2 regions of the Pseudomonas sp. S32 genome follow, and region 1 is predicted to be linked to the other one. Evidence: predicted binding sites of a transcription regulator. Region 1 holds the regulator's gene; the other holds the start of a gene.
What was found. Region 1 encodes FliA, which starts transcription of late flagellar genes. Its sites were predicted from a motif close to CTAAAGTTTNNNNNNNNNNNGCCGNTAA; they were not measured.

Region 2: the regulator FliA is predicted to act here: its motif matches at 1,566-1,593, upstream of motA (flagellar motor stator protein MotA).

Annotation. Positions count from the first base shown of each region.
Region 1 covers NZ_JACVVF010000088.1:516-7,355, reverse strand. Annotated here, with positions in the region: partial or broken gene IAE38_RS23370 (Hpt domain-containing protein) at 1-765, opposite strand, end outside; gene IAE38_RS23365 (protein phosphatase CheZ) at 778-1,566, opposite strand; gene IAE38_RS23360 (chemotaxis response regulator CheY) at 1,587-1,961, opposite strand; gene fliA (RNA polymerase sigma factor FliA) at 2,067-2,807, opposite strand; gene fleN (flagellar synthesis regulator FleN) at 2,804-3,637, opposite strand; gene flhF (flagellar biosynthesis protein FlhF) at 3,731-5,038, opposite strand; gene flhA (flagellar biosynthesis protein FlhA) at 5,050-6,840, opposite strand, start outside.
Region 2 covers NZ_JACVVF010000057.1:17,979-25,811, reverse strand. Annotated here, with positions in the region: gene motB (flagellar motor protein MotB) at 1-646, opposite strand, end outside; gene motA (flagellar motor stator protein MotA) at 650-1,501, opposite strand; gene IAE38_RS21270 (HDOD domain-containing protein) at 1,632-3,167, shown strand; gene IAE38_RS24010 (rhodanese-like domain-containing protein) at 3,212-4,021, shown strand; gene asd (archaetidylserine decarboxylase) at 4,031-4,888, shown strand; gene serB (phosphoserine phosphatase SerB) at 4,961-6,178, opposite strand; gene IAE38_RS21255 (AhpA/YtjB family protein) at 6,313-7,764, shown strand; gene IAE38_RS21250 (PqiC family protein) at 7,832-7,833, opposite strand, start outside.

The DNA of each region.
Region 1 (6,840 bases):
ATCGGCCTGGAAGGTGCCCTTGCCATGCAACTGGTCGAGCAGGGATTCGAACTCGGCATCGGTGATTTCGTCGCTGGCCGCCTGCTGGCTGGCAGGCGCAGGTGCAGCGGCCACTTCGGCGCTGAACTGGCCCTTGCCGTGCAGCTGGTCGAGCAACGATTCGAATTCCGCGTCGGTGATGTCATCACCGCCCGCGCTAACGACTTCGTCTTGCACCTGTTCGGCGGCGGCCTGCGCCTTCACCGCATCTAGCGAGTCGAGCAACTGCTCGAATTCGCTGTCGGTGATATCCGCGTCGGCTTCGGCCTCAGCCACAGGAGGCTGGGCCACCGGCTCGGGCGCTACCGCTGCAGGCGCCGGGGCCGGCGCTGCGGCACCCGGCTCGGCCAGCCGCGCCAGGGCGGCCAGCAGCTCGGGCGTTGCAGGCGTCACTTCGCTGCGCTCGCGCACCTGGCCAAACATGCTGTTGACGGTATCCAGTGCTTCAAGCACCACGTCCATCAATTCCGAGTCGACCCGGCGCTCACCTTTGCGCAACACGTCGAACACGTTCTCGGCGATGTGGCAGCACTCCACCAGCTCATTGAGCTGGAGGAAGCCGGCGCCCCCTTTTACAGTGTGGAAACCGCGAAAGATCGCATTGAGCAAGTCGGCATCGTCTGGCCGGCTTTCCAGCTCGACCAGTTGCTCGGACAGTTGCTCAAGTATTTCGCCGGCCTCTACCAGGAAATCCTGGAGGATTTCTTCATCGGCGCCGAAGCTCATCAAACGTGCTCCTTAAAAACCCAGGCTGGACAGCAGATCATCGACATCGTCCTGACCGGACACAACGTCTTCACGCTTATCGGCATGAATCTGCGGACCTTCACCCCGAGTCGGATGTTTTTCTCGATCTTTTTCTGCACGCAATTGATCTTGGTCATGCTGGATGCCGGCGAAGCGGTCCACCTGGCTGGCCATCATCACCAGTTTCAGCAGGTTGCTCTCCACTTCCGTCACCAGGGCAGTGACCCGTTTGATCACCTGCCCGGTCAGGTCCTGGTAGTCCTGGGCCAGCAGAATGTCATTCAGATGGCCAGCCACCTTGCGGTTGCCTTCAGCGCTGTGCGTCAAGAAACTGTCGACACGTTTGACCAGGTCGCGGAACTCCGTGGCGGCCACTTCGCGGCGCATGAAGCGCTGCCAGTCTGCGCTAAGGGCATTCGCTTCGGTGGCCAGGCCGTTGAGCACCGGGGTGCTTTCTTCGACCAGGTCCATGGTGCGGTTGGCCGCGCCTTCGGTGAGCTTGACCACATAGGACAGGCGCTCGGTGGCGTCGGTAATCTGCGACACCTCTTCGGCCTGCGGGATGGTCGGGTCGATCTGGAAACTGACGATGGCGCTGTGCAGCTCACGGGTCAGCTTGCCAACTTCCTGGTACAAGCCGCGATCGCGGGTCTGGTTCAGCTCGTGAATCAGCTGCACCGCCTCGCCGAAACGGCCCCGCTCCAGGCTTTCTACCAGCTCCTGGGCATGCTTCTTGAGCGTGGATTCAAACTCGCCCAACGACGTTTGTGATGAATTCATGGCGCGCCCCCTGACGTGACTCAGCCGTTGACGCGTTCGAAGATCTTCTCGATCTTTTCTTTGAGAACCTGCGCGGTGAACGGCTTGACCACATAGCCGTTAACGCCGGCCTGGGCCGCTTCGATGATCTGATCACGCTTGGCTTCAGCCGTCACCATCAGCACCGGCAAGGCCCTGAGCTTGTCGCTGGCGCGCACCTTGCGCAGCAGGTCGATACCCGACATGCCCGGCATGTTCCAGTCGGTCACCAGGAAGTCGTAGTGGCCGTTTTCCAGCATCGGCAGCGCCGTGGTGCCGTCATCGGCTTCTTCGGTGTTGCTGAACCCCAGGTCACGCAGCAGGTTCTTGATGATCCGCCGCATCGTCGAAAAGTCGTCGACGATGAGGATTTTCATGTTCTTGTCCAATTAGACCTCCAAGCAGTCTCAAACGCGCTCGGCCCCGAGCGCGCACTCAATCAATTCGGTACAACGTGGAAAACGACTACAACGACAGCGGGCTCAACGTGCCCGCCATTCCCCCAGACGGCTGCGCAAGCGCGCGGCGCATTGGCTGTGCAACTGGCTGACCCGCGATTCGCTGACACCAAGGACCTCGCCGATCTCCTTGAGGTTCAGCTCCTCGTCATAGTAAAGCGCCAGTACCAGGCGCTCACGCTCGGGCAGGTTGGCAATGGCATCGGCCAACGCAGCCTGGAAACGCTCGTCCTCCAGGCCACGGGCAGGCTCAGCCTGCCCACTGGCACCATCCTCATGCAGCCCTTCGTGCTCACCGTCCTGCAACAGGTCGTCAAAACTGAACAGGCGACTGCCCAGGGTATCGTTCAAGATCCCGTAGTAATCATCGAGACTCAACTTGAGTTCGGCAGCAACTTCATGATCTTTAGCGTCACGGCCGGTTCTTGCTTCAACGGCGCGCATGGCATCACTGACCATGCGGGTGTTGCGGTGCACCGAACGCGGCGCCCAGTCACCCTTGCGCACCTCGTCGAGCATGGCCCCGCGGATGCGGATGCCGGCGTAGGTTTCGAAGCTGGCGCCCTTGCTGGCGTCGTATTTGTTGGCCACTTCCAGCAGCCCGATCATGCCGGCCTGGATCAGGTCCTCGACCTGGATGTTGGCTGGCAGCCGTGCCAGCAGGTGGTAGGCAATGCGCTTGACCAGCGGGGCGTAGCGCTCGATCAGCTGGTACTGCGCGTCCTTCGACGCGCGGCTGTACATCTTGAAGCCGCTGGCACTCATAGCACCGGACCCGCACTGGTGGGTTGCACCAGGCGCTCGACGAAGAACTCCAGGTGGCCGCGTGGGTTGGCTGGCAACGGCCAGGTGTCCACCTTCTGGGCGATGGCCTTGAAGGCCAGGGCGCATTTGGAGCGCGGGAAGGCTTCGTAGACCGCGCGCTGTTTCTGCACGGCCTTGCGCACGCATTCGTCGTAGGGCACGGCGCCCACGTATTGCAGGGCCACGTCCAGAAAACGGTCGGTCACCTTGGTCAGCTTGGCGAACAGGTTGCGCCCTTCCTGCGGGCTCTGCGCCATGTTGGCCAGCACGCGGAAGCGGTTCATGCCGTAGTCGCGGTTCAGCAGCTTGATCAGCGCATAGGCGTCGGTGATGGACGTGGGCTCGTCGCACACCACCAGCAGGACCTCCTGGGCGGCGCGGACAAAGCTGACCACCGAGTCACCAATACCGGCAGCGGTGTCGATCACCAGCACGTCAAGGTTGTCACCGATCTCGCTGAACGCCTGGATAAGCCCCGCGTGCTGGGCGGGCGCCAGGTGCACCATGCTCTGGGTGCCCGAGGCGGCCGGCACGATACGCACCCCGCCAGGGCCCTGCAGCATCACATCGCGCAGCTCGCAGCGCCCCTCGATCACGTCCGCGAGGGTGCGTTTGGGGGTGAGGCCCAGCAGGACGTCGACATTGGCCAGGCCCAGGTCGGCGTCCAGCAGCATGACCCTGCGGCCCAGTTCGGCCAGTGCCAGGGACAGGTTCACTGAAACGTTGGTCTTGCCGACGCCACCTTTGCCGCCGGTCACGGCGATCACCTGTACGGGATGCATGCTACCCATGTCTGTTCTTTACCTTGTCTCGCTGGGACTCAGGCCACACGAAGGGCAATTCTGCGTGCCCCTTGGCATAGCTACCTTGCACACACTTCATGTTCAACCCGCTCGCCGAGGGTTGTGGTAGAGATCAGCGAACATGTCGGCCATGGCCTCTTCGCTGGGCTCATCCTGCTGTTGCACACTGACCGCCCGGGTGACCAATTGGTGCCCGCGTGGCAGGTGAAGATCGTCCGGAATGCGCGGCCCATCGGTCAGATAGGCCACCGGCAGCCGGTAACTGATGGCAAGGCTCAGCACATCGCCGAGGCTTGCCGATTCATCAAGTTTGGTCAGGATGCAACCGGCCAGGCCACAGCGGCTGTAGCTGTGGTAGGCGGCGGTGAGCACCTGCTTCTGGCTGGTGGTGGCCAGCACCAGGTAATTCTTCGCGGCGATGCCCCGCCCTGCCAGGGTTTCGAGCTGCATGCGCAGGGCCGGGTCGCTGGCCTGCAGGCCAGCGGTGTCGATGAGGACCACGCGCTTGCGCAGCAGCGGCTCCAGCGCCGCCGCCAGGGACTGACCGGGGTCGACGTAGGTGACCGGCACGTTGAGGATGCGGCCCAGGGTTTTGAGCTGCTCCTGGGCACCGATGCGAAAACTGTCCATGCTCACCAGCGCCAGGTTGTTCGCGCCGTACTTGAGCACATAGCGTGCGGCCAGCTTGGCCAAGGTGGTGGTCTTGCCCATGCCGGCCGGGCCGACCACGGCAATCACACCGCCCGCCTCGATCGGCTCCACCTCCGGGATATCGATCATGCGTGCCAGGTGCGCCAGCAGCATGCGCCAGGCATGGCGCGGCTCCTCAATCTCGCCGGTCAGCGCCAGCAGCTCCCGGGCGATCGGCCCGGACAGGCCCAGGCGCTGCAGCCGGCGCCACAGCGTAGCCTGTTGCGGCTTGCTGCCTTGCAGCTGGGTCCACGCCAGTGAGCCCAGCTGCACTTCGAGCAACTGGCGCAGGCCCGAAAGCTCGGAGCGCATCGCATCGAACAGACGCGGGTCTACCGAGGCCTGGGCGGGGGCAGCGGCCGGCTGAGGGGCATCCACATGGGGTTCAACCAGCGGTTCGGCAGCAGTCAACGATTGCCCGGCAAACAATTGGCGGTTGCTCTCGCTGTTGTCCTGACGCTGGTCGAGCTCGGCCTGAACCGTGGCAATGCGCGAGTGGGTCTTGCGCAGTTCTTCTTCAAGCTCGGCATTGGGCACCCGCGGTGCCAGGGCGGACAATTTGTAGTCGAGCGCCGCCGTCAGCTCGACACCGCCGGCGATGCGGCGGTTACCGATGATGGCCGCATCAGCGCCCAGCTCATCGCGAACCAGCTTCATGGCCTGACGCATATCAGCAGCGAAAAATCGCTTAACTTGCATTATCCACTACCTCAGCCGTTAGGGCCCACGGTGGCAACGATGGTGACTTGCTTGTTGTCAGGAATTTCCTGATACGCCAGCACGTGCAGGTTCGGTACAGCCAGCCGGCCAAAACGCGAGAGCATGGCGCGGATCGGGCCGGCGACCAGGAGGATGGCCGGTTGGCCTTGCATCTCCTGACGCTGGGCGGCTTCGATCAGCGAACGCTGCAGCTTTTCGGCCATGCTCGGCTCCAGAAGAACACCGTCTTCCTGACCTTGCCCGGCCCGTTGCAGACTATTGAGCAAAATCTGTTCCAACCTGGGTTCAAGGGTGATCACAGGCAGCTCGGACTCAACGCCTACAATGCTTTGCACGATGGCGCGACACAATCCGACGCGCACTGCCGCCACCAGCGCGGCGGTATCTTGACTCTTGGCCGCATTGTTGGCGATGGACTCGGCAATGCTTCGAATGTCCCGCACCGGTACCTGCTCTGACAACAGCGCCTGCAATACCTTCAACAGCCCCGACAAGGAAATGACACCCGGCACCAGTTCTTCAGCCAGTTTAGGCGAAGCCTTGGCCAGTACCTGCAGCAGCTGCTGAACTTCCTCGTGGCCGATCAGTTCGTGGCAGTGTTTCTGCAGGATCTGGTTAAGGTGGGTGGCCACCACAGTGCTGGCATCTACCACGGTGTAGCCCAGTGACTGCGCCTGGGAGCGCTGGCCCACATCGATCCACACCGCTTCCAGGCCAAAGGCCGGGTCACGGGCGGCGATGCCGTTGAGGGTGCCGAACACCTGGCCGGGGTTGATGGCCAGCTCACGGTCCGGGTAGATCTCGGCTTCGGCCAGGATCACGCCCATGAGGGTCAGGCGATAGGCACTGGGCTGCAGGTCGAGGTTGTCGCGAATATGCACGGTGGGCATGAGGAAGCCCAGATCCTGGGACAACTTCTTGCGCACGCCCTTGATACGCGCCAGCAACTGCCCGCCTTGGTTGCGGTCCACCAGGGGGATCAGGCGGTAGCCCACTTCCAGGCCGATCATGTCGATCGGGGTGACGTCGTCCCAGCCCAGTTCCTTGGTTTCGGCTGCGCGCTGTGGCGAGGGCAGCAGGTCTTGTTGGCGTTGCGCTTCCTGCACCGCCAGCTGTTTGGTTTTCTGCTGCTTTTTCCAGACCAGGTAGGCGCCACCGCCGGCCATCAGGCCAAGGCTGAGGAAGGCGACATGGGGCATGCCGGGTACCAGGCCCATGACGATCATCAGCCCCCCCGACACCGCCAGCGCCTTGGGCGAGTCGAACATCTGCCGGTTGATCAGCTTGCCCATGTCCTCGGAGCCCGAGGCGCGGGTAACCATGATGGCGGCGGCAGTGGACAGCAACAGCGATGGCAACTGCGCCACCAAACCGTCACCGATGGTCAACAGGGCGTACACCTTACCGGCGTCACCGAAGCTCATGCCATGCTGCAGCATGCCGATCAGCATGCCGCCGATCAGGTTGATGAAGAGAATCAGCAGGCCGGCAATGGCGTCACCGCGCACGAACTTGCTGGCACCGTCCATCGAGCCGTAGAACTCGGCCTCCTGGGCCACCTCGCTACGGCGCGCCTTGGCCTGGGCCTGATCGATCAGGCCAGCGTTGAGGTCGGCGTCGATTGCCATCTGCTTGCCGGGCATGGCGTCCAGGGTGAACCGCGCACTCACCTCGGAGATACGCCCCGCGCCCTTGGTCACTACCACGAAGTTGATGATCATGAGGATGGCGAACACCACGGCACCGACCACGTAGTTGCCGCCGATCACCACCTCGCCAAA
Region 2 (7,833 bases), on a different contig from region 1:
TGCCGAACTCGCCAGTGCCCGCATAGGGTTTGGCGTCGGTGTGGCCGCTGACACTGATCTTGTTCGGTACGGTCTTGATGGTGTCTGCCATCGCCAGCAGGATGTCTTCGAAATACGGCTGCAGGCGCGCGCTGCCAATGTCGAACATTGGCCGGTTCTCGGCATCCATGATCTGGATACGCAGGCCGTCCTGGGTGATCTCGAACAGGATCTGGTCCTTGAACTTCTGCAGTTGCGGGTTCTCTTCCACCTTGTTCTGCAGCTCTTGCAGCAGCAGCTCCAGGCGCTCCCGCTCAACCTGCTCGGCCATGGTTTCAACCTGGTCCTTGTTCACCTCGATGGTGTTGTCGGGGGTAGGCTCGGACTTCTCCGTCGGGTTGATGGTTTTTTCCGGGGCCAGTTCAGGCGACCCGCCCAGGTCGATGACGTAGGGCGTGCCACTTTCCGAAAAACCGATCGGGTCCTTGAAGTAGCCGGCGATGGCAATCTTCTGCTCCGGCGTGGCCGTGGAAAGCAGCCACAGCACCAGAAAGAACGCCATCATGGCCGTCGCGAAGTCGGCAAAGGCGATTTTCCAGGCGCCGCCGTGATGGCCGCCGCCAAAGCGCTTTACGCGCTTGACGATGATGGGCTGGTTGTTTTCCATGGATCAGCGACCGCGTACCGCTTGTTCCAGCTCGGAGAAGCTGGGGCGATGCTTGGGGTACAGCACCTTGCGCCCGAACTCCACGGCCAGCGATGGCGGCATCCCCGAGGCCGACGCCACCAGCGAAGCCTTGATCGATTCGTAGAGGTTCAGCTCCTCCTTGGCATCGTGCTCCAGGCACTTGGCCAACGGGCCGAAGAAGCCGTAGGCCGCCAGAATACCGAAGAACGTCCCCACCAGCGCCGCGCCTACGTGCATGCCGATGGCCGCCTGGTCGCCGTCGCCCAGCGAGGCCATGGTCACCACGATACCCAGCACCGCAGCCACGATACCGAAGCCGGGCATGCCGTCGGCCACGCCGGTCACCGCATGCGACGGGTGCTCCAGCTCTTCCTTCATGCTCAGCAGCTCCATGTCGAACAGGCCCTCGAGCTCATGCGGGGCCATGTTGCCGGTGGACATGATGCGCAGGTAGTCGCAGACGAACGCGGTCATGCGTTCATCGGCCAGCACGGTCGGGTACTTGGCAAAGATCGGGCTGGCCGAGGCATCCTCGATGTCGGCCTCGATGGCCATCATGCCCTCACGGCGGCTCTTGTTCAGAATCTCGTACACCAGCCCCAGCACCTCCAGGTAGTAGGCATGGGTGAAGCGCGAGCCGAACATCTTCATCGACTTCTTGATGACGTGCATGGTCATGTAGCCGGGGTTGGCCTGCAGGAATGCACCAAAGGCCGCACCGCCAATGATCAGTACTTCGAACGGCTGGATCAGTGCCGCGATCTTGCCGTGGGAGAGCACGTAGCCGCCGAGCACGCTCGCGAATACGACGATGATGCCGATAATTTTAGCCATAGATTCAAAGCACTTGCTGTCGTGGTCAGGGGATGTGGCGGAAGCGTCAAAACTCTTCTTCTACTTATCGGCAGAACTGCGCCAGACTATAGCCACTCAAAGCGAAAAGCCAGTTCGGACTGATGTCAAAATGCCAATCGAAACTAAGGTACCCGGCCAGGCTCCACGTACGTTAGAGGCCTGGGTAAAGCTGCTGGAAAGCATTCGCATACCTGTGCCCAAGCACAGCTATGACCGGGTAATGGCGGCCATCAACGACAATCGCCGCTCACTGCGCGATATCGCCGAACTGATGCAGGACAGCCCCGCCCTGGTGCTGTCGGTGATGCGTGAAGCCAACCACCCCACCAACGCCAGCCAGGCCGAGCCTGCCGAAAGCCTGGAGGTGGCCCTCAACCGCCTGGGGCTGGAGCGCAGTGCGCAGTTGCTCAAGCGCCTGCCATCAGTGCCAGCCGAGAACATCCCGCCGGTGCTCTGCCAGTTCCAGCTGATCAGCCAGCATGCCTCGCAGCAGGCCAGTGGGCTGTTCGCCAGCCGCCTGGCGCGGCTCTGGCAGGAAATCCACTGGGGCAGCCTGCTGTTCCTGTCGCCGCTGTGGCCACTGGCGCTGGCCCACCCCAAGCTGCTGGACACCTGGGAGCTGCGGGTCATCCATAAAGGCGAGGTGGCCGCAGAGGTCGAGCATGAACTGTTTGGCGTCCGTATCCTGGAGCTGTGCCGGGCCATGGCCGAGCACTGGCGCCTGCCACAGTGGGTCACGCTGGGCTATCGCCTGCTGCTCGAGGAGCGCGAGCAACTGGCACAGGTGCTGAACATAGCCCGCGATGAAGACCTGCTCAGCCAGCAGCACAGGCTGGACGCCGAGCCCGGCCTGCGCCGCTGGTTCAACCAGCCGGCCAACACCGTACTGCTGGCCAACAACCTGGCCCTGGCCGCTCAGGTGGGCTGGGACAACCCGCACCTGCTGCGCTGGCAACTGCTGACCGCGCTTTACCTGCAGACGTCGCTGGAAGACGTGCAGCAGCAAATGCACCAGCAGGCCGCTGCCAGTGCCCGCCGCCATGCCAGGCTGGCGCTGTTCCACCCCGCCGAGGCGCTGATCTGGCCCTGGCACCAGCGCCGACCGCACCCAGATATGCTGGCACCGCCGCCCCCTACCAGTGACGACCTGGCACGTTGGCGCACGCTCTGCCAGGACCTGCTGGCCCAGCCGACCCCGTTCACCAACACCGTCCACCTCGCCACCCAGGCACGCGAAGCCCTGCTGGCCTGCGGCATGCAGCGCGTACTGCTGCTCGGGCTCGACCGGGCCAACGACTGCCTGCGCGTGCAGCAGGTGGCCGGCCTGCCCAAAGAGGCCGCGAGCCTGGTGCTGCCCGTTGCGCCGAACAAGCTGTTACAAAAATTGATGGCCCAGGCGGGGCAGTTGCGCATTACCCCCGAGAACCACACCCAGTTCAACGCCCTGCTGCCCGCCCCACTGCGTGCCCTGTTCCGCGGCGAGCACGTGCTGCTGCGCTCCCTGGCGGTGAATGACCAGGTACTCATGCTGATGGTGGCCGACCAGGGTTGCAGGCCCATGGCCGATATCAGCGTGCAGGCCTTCGGCAAGACCGCACAATGCATCGAGCGGGCCCTGACCGTGTTTGCCAACCGCAAGGCCTGAGCCTTGCGCTACAATCGCCCCTCTTTGCACACTGGAGACCGTGGATGAGCGACTTTTCCGGCCTGCCGCTGGTGATCGAGCCCGCAGACCTGCTGCCACGCCTGGCTTCGCCCCAGCTGATCCTGGTCGACCTGAGCAGCGCCAACCGCTATGTCAGTGGCCATGTCCCGGGCGCGCACTTTGTCGACGGCAAACGCACCCAGCTCGGTCAGCCACCGGCCCCTGGCCTGCTGCCAGCGCTGGGCGACCTGGAAAAACTGTTCGGTGAGCTGGGCCACCGTGATGATGCGGTGTACGTGGTGTACGACGATGACGGCGGCGGCTGGGCCGGGCGCTTCATCTGGTTGCTCGACGTGATCGGCCACACGCGCTACCACTACCTGAATGGTGGCATCCAGGCGTGGCCTGCGGACAAACTGTCCACCGAGGCCCCGGCCAAGGGCACTACGCCAGTGGCACTGCACATCGACAATACGCCCACTGCCACCCGCGAGTACCTGCAAAGCCGCCTGGGCGCCGACGACCTGGTCATCTGGGATGCCCGCGGTCCGCAGGAATTCAGTGGCGAGAAAGTGCTGGCGGCCAAGGGCGGGCACATACCCGGTGCGATCAACTTCGAGTGGACCGCCGGCATGGACCTCAACGACCACCTGCGCATCCGCCCTGACATCGCCCAGGTGTTGCAGCAGCTGGGCATCACCCCGGACAAGGAAGTGATCACCCACTGCCAGACCCACCGCCGCTCAGGTTTCACCTACCTGGTGGCCAAGGCCCTCGGCTACCCACGTGTCAAAGCCTATGCCGGCTCGTGGAGCGAATGGGGCAACCACCCGGACACGCCTGTAGAAGTCTAAGGAACCTGCATGAAATCCCGTCTGTTCATCATCAGCCAGTACCTGCTGCCGCACCACCTGCTGTCACGGCTGGCCGGCTGCGTCGCCGAGTGCCGTGTGCGCTGGTTCAAGAATGCCTTTACCGCCTGGTTCGCCAAACGCTACCAGGTCAACATGAGCGAAGCGCTGGTCGAAGACCTGAGCGCCTATGAGCACTTCAACGCCTTCTTCACCCGCGCCCTGAAGCCAGGTGCACGGCCGCTGGACGACACCCCCGGCAGCATCCTGTGCCCAGCAGACGGTGCAGTCAGCCAGCTCGGCCCCATCGAGCACGGCCGCATCTTCCAGGCCAAGGGCCACGGCTACAGCGCCCAGGAACTGCTGGGCGGCGACCCGGCCATGGCTGCGCCATTCATGGGCGGCGAGTTTGCCACCATCTACCTGTCACCCAAGGACTACCACCGCGTGCACATGCCGCTGGCAGGTACCCTGCGCGAGATGGTGTACGTGCCCGGCCGGCTGTTCTCGGTAAACCAGACCACGGCAGAGAACGTGCCAGAGCTGTTCGCGCGCAACGAGCGCGTGGTGTGCCTGTTCGACACCGAGCGCGGCCCGATGGCAGTGGTGCTGGTGGGGGCGATGATCGTGGCCTCTATCGAGACCGTATGGGCAGGGCTGGTGACGCCACCCAAACGTGAGCTGAAAACCTTCCGCTACGATGAAGCCAGCCGCGCGCCCATCCACCTGGAGAAAGGTGCCGAATTGGGCCGCTTCAAGCTGGGTTCAACTGCCATCGTCCTGTTCGGGCCACAGCAGGTGAAGTGGGCGCAATCGCTGGGCGCAGCCTCGGCCGTGCGCATGGGGCAGCAGCTCGGCCTGCCAGCCTGATGCCCTGTTGAGGATAACGCCGCCTGCGTGTGGGAGTGGGTTCACCCCCGCAGCAGGCGGCTAACGCTGCGCCTACGCCGACTGCGCGTCGCGGTCGCGCAGGCCCAGCAGGTACAACACCCCATCCAGCCCCAGGGTCGAAATGGCCTGTTTGGCCGACTGGCGCACCAGCGGCTTGGCGCGGAACGCCACGCCCAGCCCTGCCAGCGACAACATCGGCAAATCGTTGGCGCCATCGCCCACGGCGATGGTCTGCTCAAGCTGCAAGCCCTCTTCGCTCGCCAGCTTCTGCAGCAGCTCGGCCTTGCGCTGAGCGTCGACGATCGGCTCCACGGCAACACCAGTCACCTTGCCGTCGACCACTTCCAGCTCGTTGGCAAACACATAGTCGATGCCCAGCCGCGCCTGCACCTGGCGGGCAAAATAGGTGAACCCGCCCGACAGAATGGCCGTTTTGTAACCCAGCCGCTTGAGTTCGGCAAACAGGGTCTCCGCCCCTTCGGTGAGGCGCAGCGACGCACCGATCTGGTCCAGCACACCCACGTCCAGGCCCTTGAGCAGCGCCATGCGCTCCTTGAAACTGGCGCGAAAATCCAGCTCGCCGCGCATCGCCCGCTCGGTGATCGCCGCCACCTGCTCGCCCACGCCGGCCGCCTTGGCCAGTTCGTCGATCACCTCGGCCTCGATCAGCGTCGAGTCCATGTCGAATACCGCCAGGCGGCGGTTGCGGCGGAACAGGTCGTCCTTCTGGAAGGCAATGTCGATGCTGAGCGCTTCGGACAAGGCAAAGAACTCGGCCCGCAACGCCTGGGCATCATCAGGCTCACCGCGCACCGAAATCTCGATGGCCGCCTTGCCCTTGCTGGTATCGGCGTCCAGCGCCACACGGGCAGACAACCGCTCGATGCGCTCGATGGTCAGGTTGTGCTGGCTGATCACCGCACTGACCTGCTGCAGTTGGTCCGGGGTGATCTTGCGGCTCAGCAGGGTCACCACGTGGCGCGCGTCACCGTGGCCGTCGGCCCACTGCTGGTAATCCGCCTCGGAAATCGGCGTGTAGCGGGCCTGCAGGTTAAGCTCATGGGCCTTGGCCTGCACGCTCTGCAACAGCTTGGTGGCCACTTCGTTGTCGGGGATGTCCACCAGGATGCCGAACGACAAGGTGCCGTGCATCACCGCCAGGCCGATGTCGAGAATGCTCACCCCGCCCTGCAGCAGGACGCCGGTGATGGCAGCAGTGAGACCGGGGCGATCTTCACCGGTGATGTTGATCAGGACGATTTCGCGCACAACCTGGCTCCGACTTCGATGAAAAATGCGCATTCTACCGACTTTCCGTGACCATCGGGCGCCAACGATACTTTGCCGACAAAACCCGGGTCGCTATACTGCCCCCCACTTCATGCCATTAAGAGCCGAGCTCAGTGAACCGGCCCACGCCCGTCAAAGCAGACAACTTCTTCCTGATGATCTATCGCGCCCTGAGTCAACGTCGCGTGCCACTGGCACTGCGCATCGCCTGCACCAACATCTTCCTGGTGGCCCTGGCGCTGGTGATCTATGCCTGCGTGATGGGTTTGCAGTTCAAGCAGGCCATGCACGAGCAGGCCGACGCGCTGGGGCAGAGCCTGACTACGCAGACGGCCACCTCGGCGACCGAACTGCTGGTGGCCAACGACATCCTCAGCCTCAATGTGCTGCTGGGCAACCTGGTGAAGAACCCGCTGGTGGCCCATGCGGCTATCTATAGCGTCGACAACCGCATCCTCGCCGAAGCCGGGCAGCGCCCGCGCAACAGCCTGATCGGGGAAACCGAGGGGGTCTATCAGACCAAGATCACCTTCCAGGACGTCACCGCCGGGCAACTGCGCATCAGCCTGGACATGAGCCAGTTCCAGCAACCCATGCTGATCAGCCTGCAGAGCATGGGCATCCTGGCCGCCATCCTGCTGGTACTGGCACTTACCCTCAGCCTGCGCCAGGGCCGCTACATCACCCTGCCACTGTTGCAACTGCGGGTGTGGCTGCGTGACCCACAGCACTACACCCCGGCCACCGACCGCCAGGACGAGATCGGCGATATCGCCCGCCAACTGCATGCCCGCCTGGCCCCGCCACCGCCGCCAGAGCCGGAACCGGAGCTGGAAGACGAGGACGAGCTGGAGCATGACCTGCACAGCGCACCTGCCGCCAAGCCGGCACCACGGGCAAGGCCGGCTGCAGTGGACGAAGACGATGACGAAGCCTTTGCCGGCCTGCTGGATGACGACGCGCCCAAACCGCTGCCCATCGAGTCGGATGAACCGCAGTTCAGCGCCATACTGGCCGTGCAACTGGGCTCGCAGGAGCAGCTGCGGCGCCTGCCACGTACCCGCTTGGCAGAGCTGACCGAACGCTACCAGGACTGCTTGGAGCAAGCCGCCTCGCTCTATGACGGTGAAACCCACACCCTCAATGACGGCAGCACGCTGGTGCTGTTCCACAGCCGCGAGTGCGGTGAGGACTACCTGACCAATGCCATCTGCTGCGGCGAGCTGCTACGCGCCCTGGGGCATGCGCTGCAAATCGAGGTGGCCGACAGCGGCATCACCCTGCAATTGCAGCTCGGCCTGACCCTGGGTAACGACCTGCACGGGCTGGAGCTGGTGGACGTGCTGATGGCTGAAAAGGTACAGGACGCACTGGCCCTGTCGCAGCACAGCCGCAACCTGCTGCTGGTGGAACGCAAGATCAGCGACGACGCGCTGATCCGCCAACGTGCCCGCATCCGCCCCATCGCCAGCCCAGAAGGCGCATGCTGCGTAGAGCGCCTGATGGAGCCCTACCCCTCCATGCTCGAACGGCAACTGGCGCGCATGCACGAGGGCCGGGTCTGACACCCACCCCAGCAGCCACACGCAAAAAAGCCCGCATCAGCGGGCTTTTTCTTACTTAACGCCAAGATC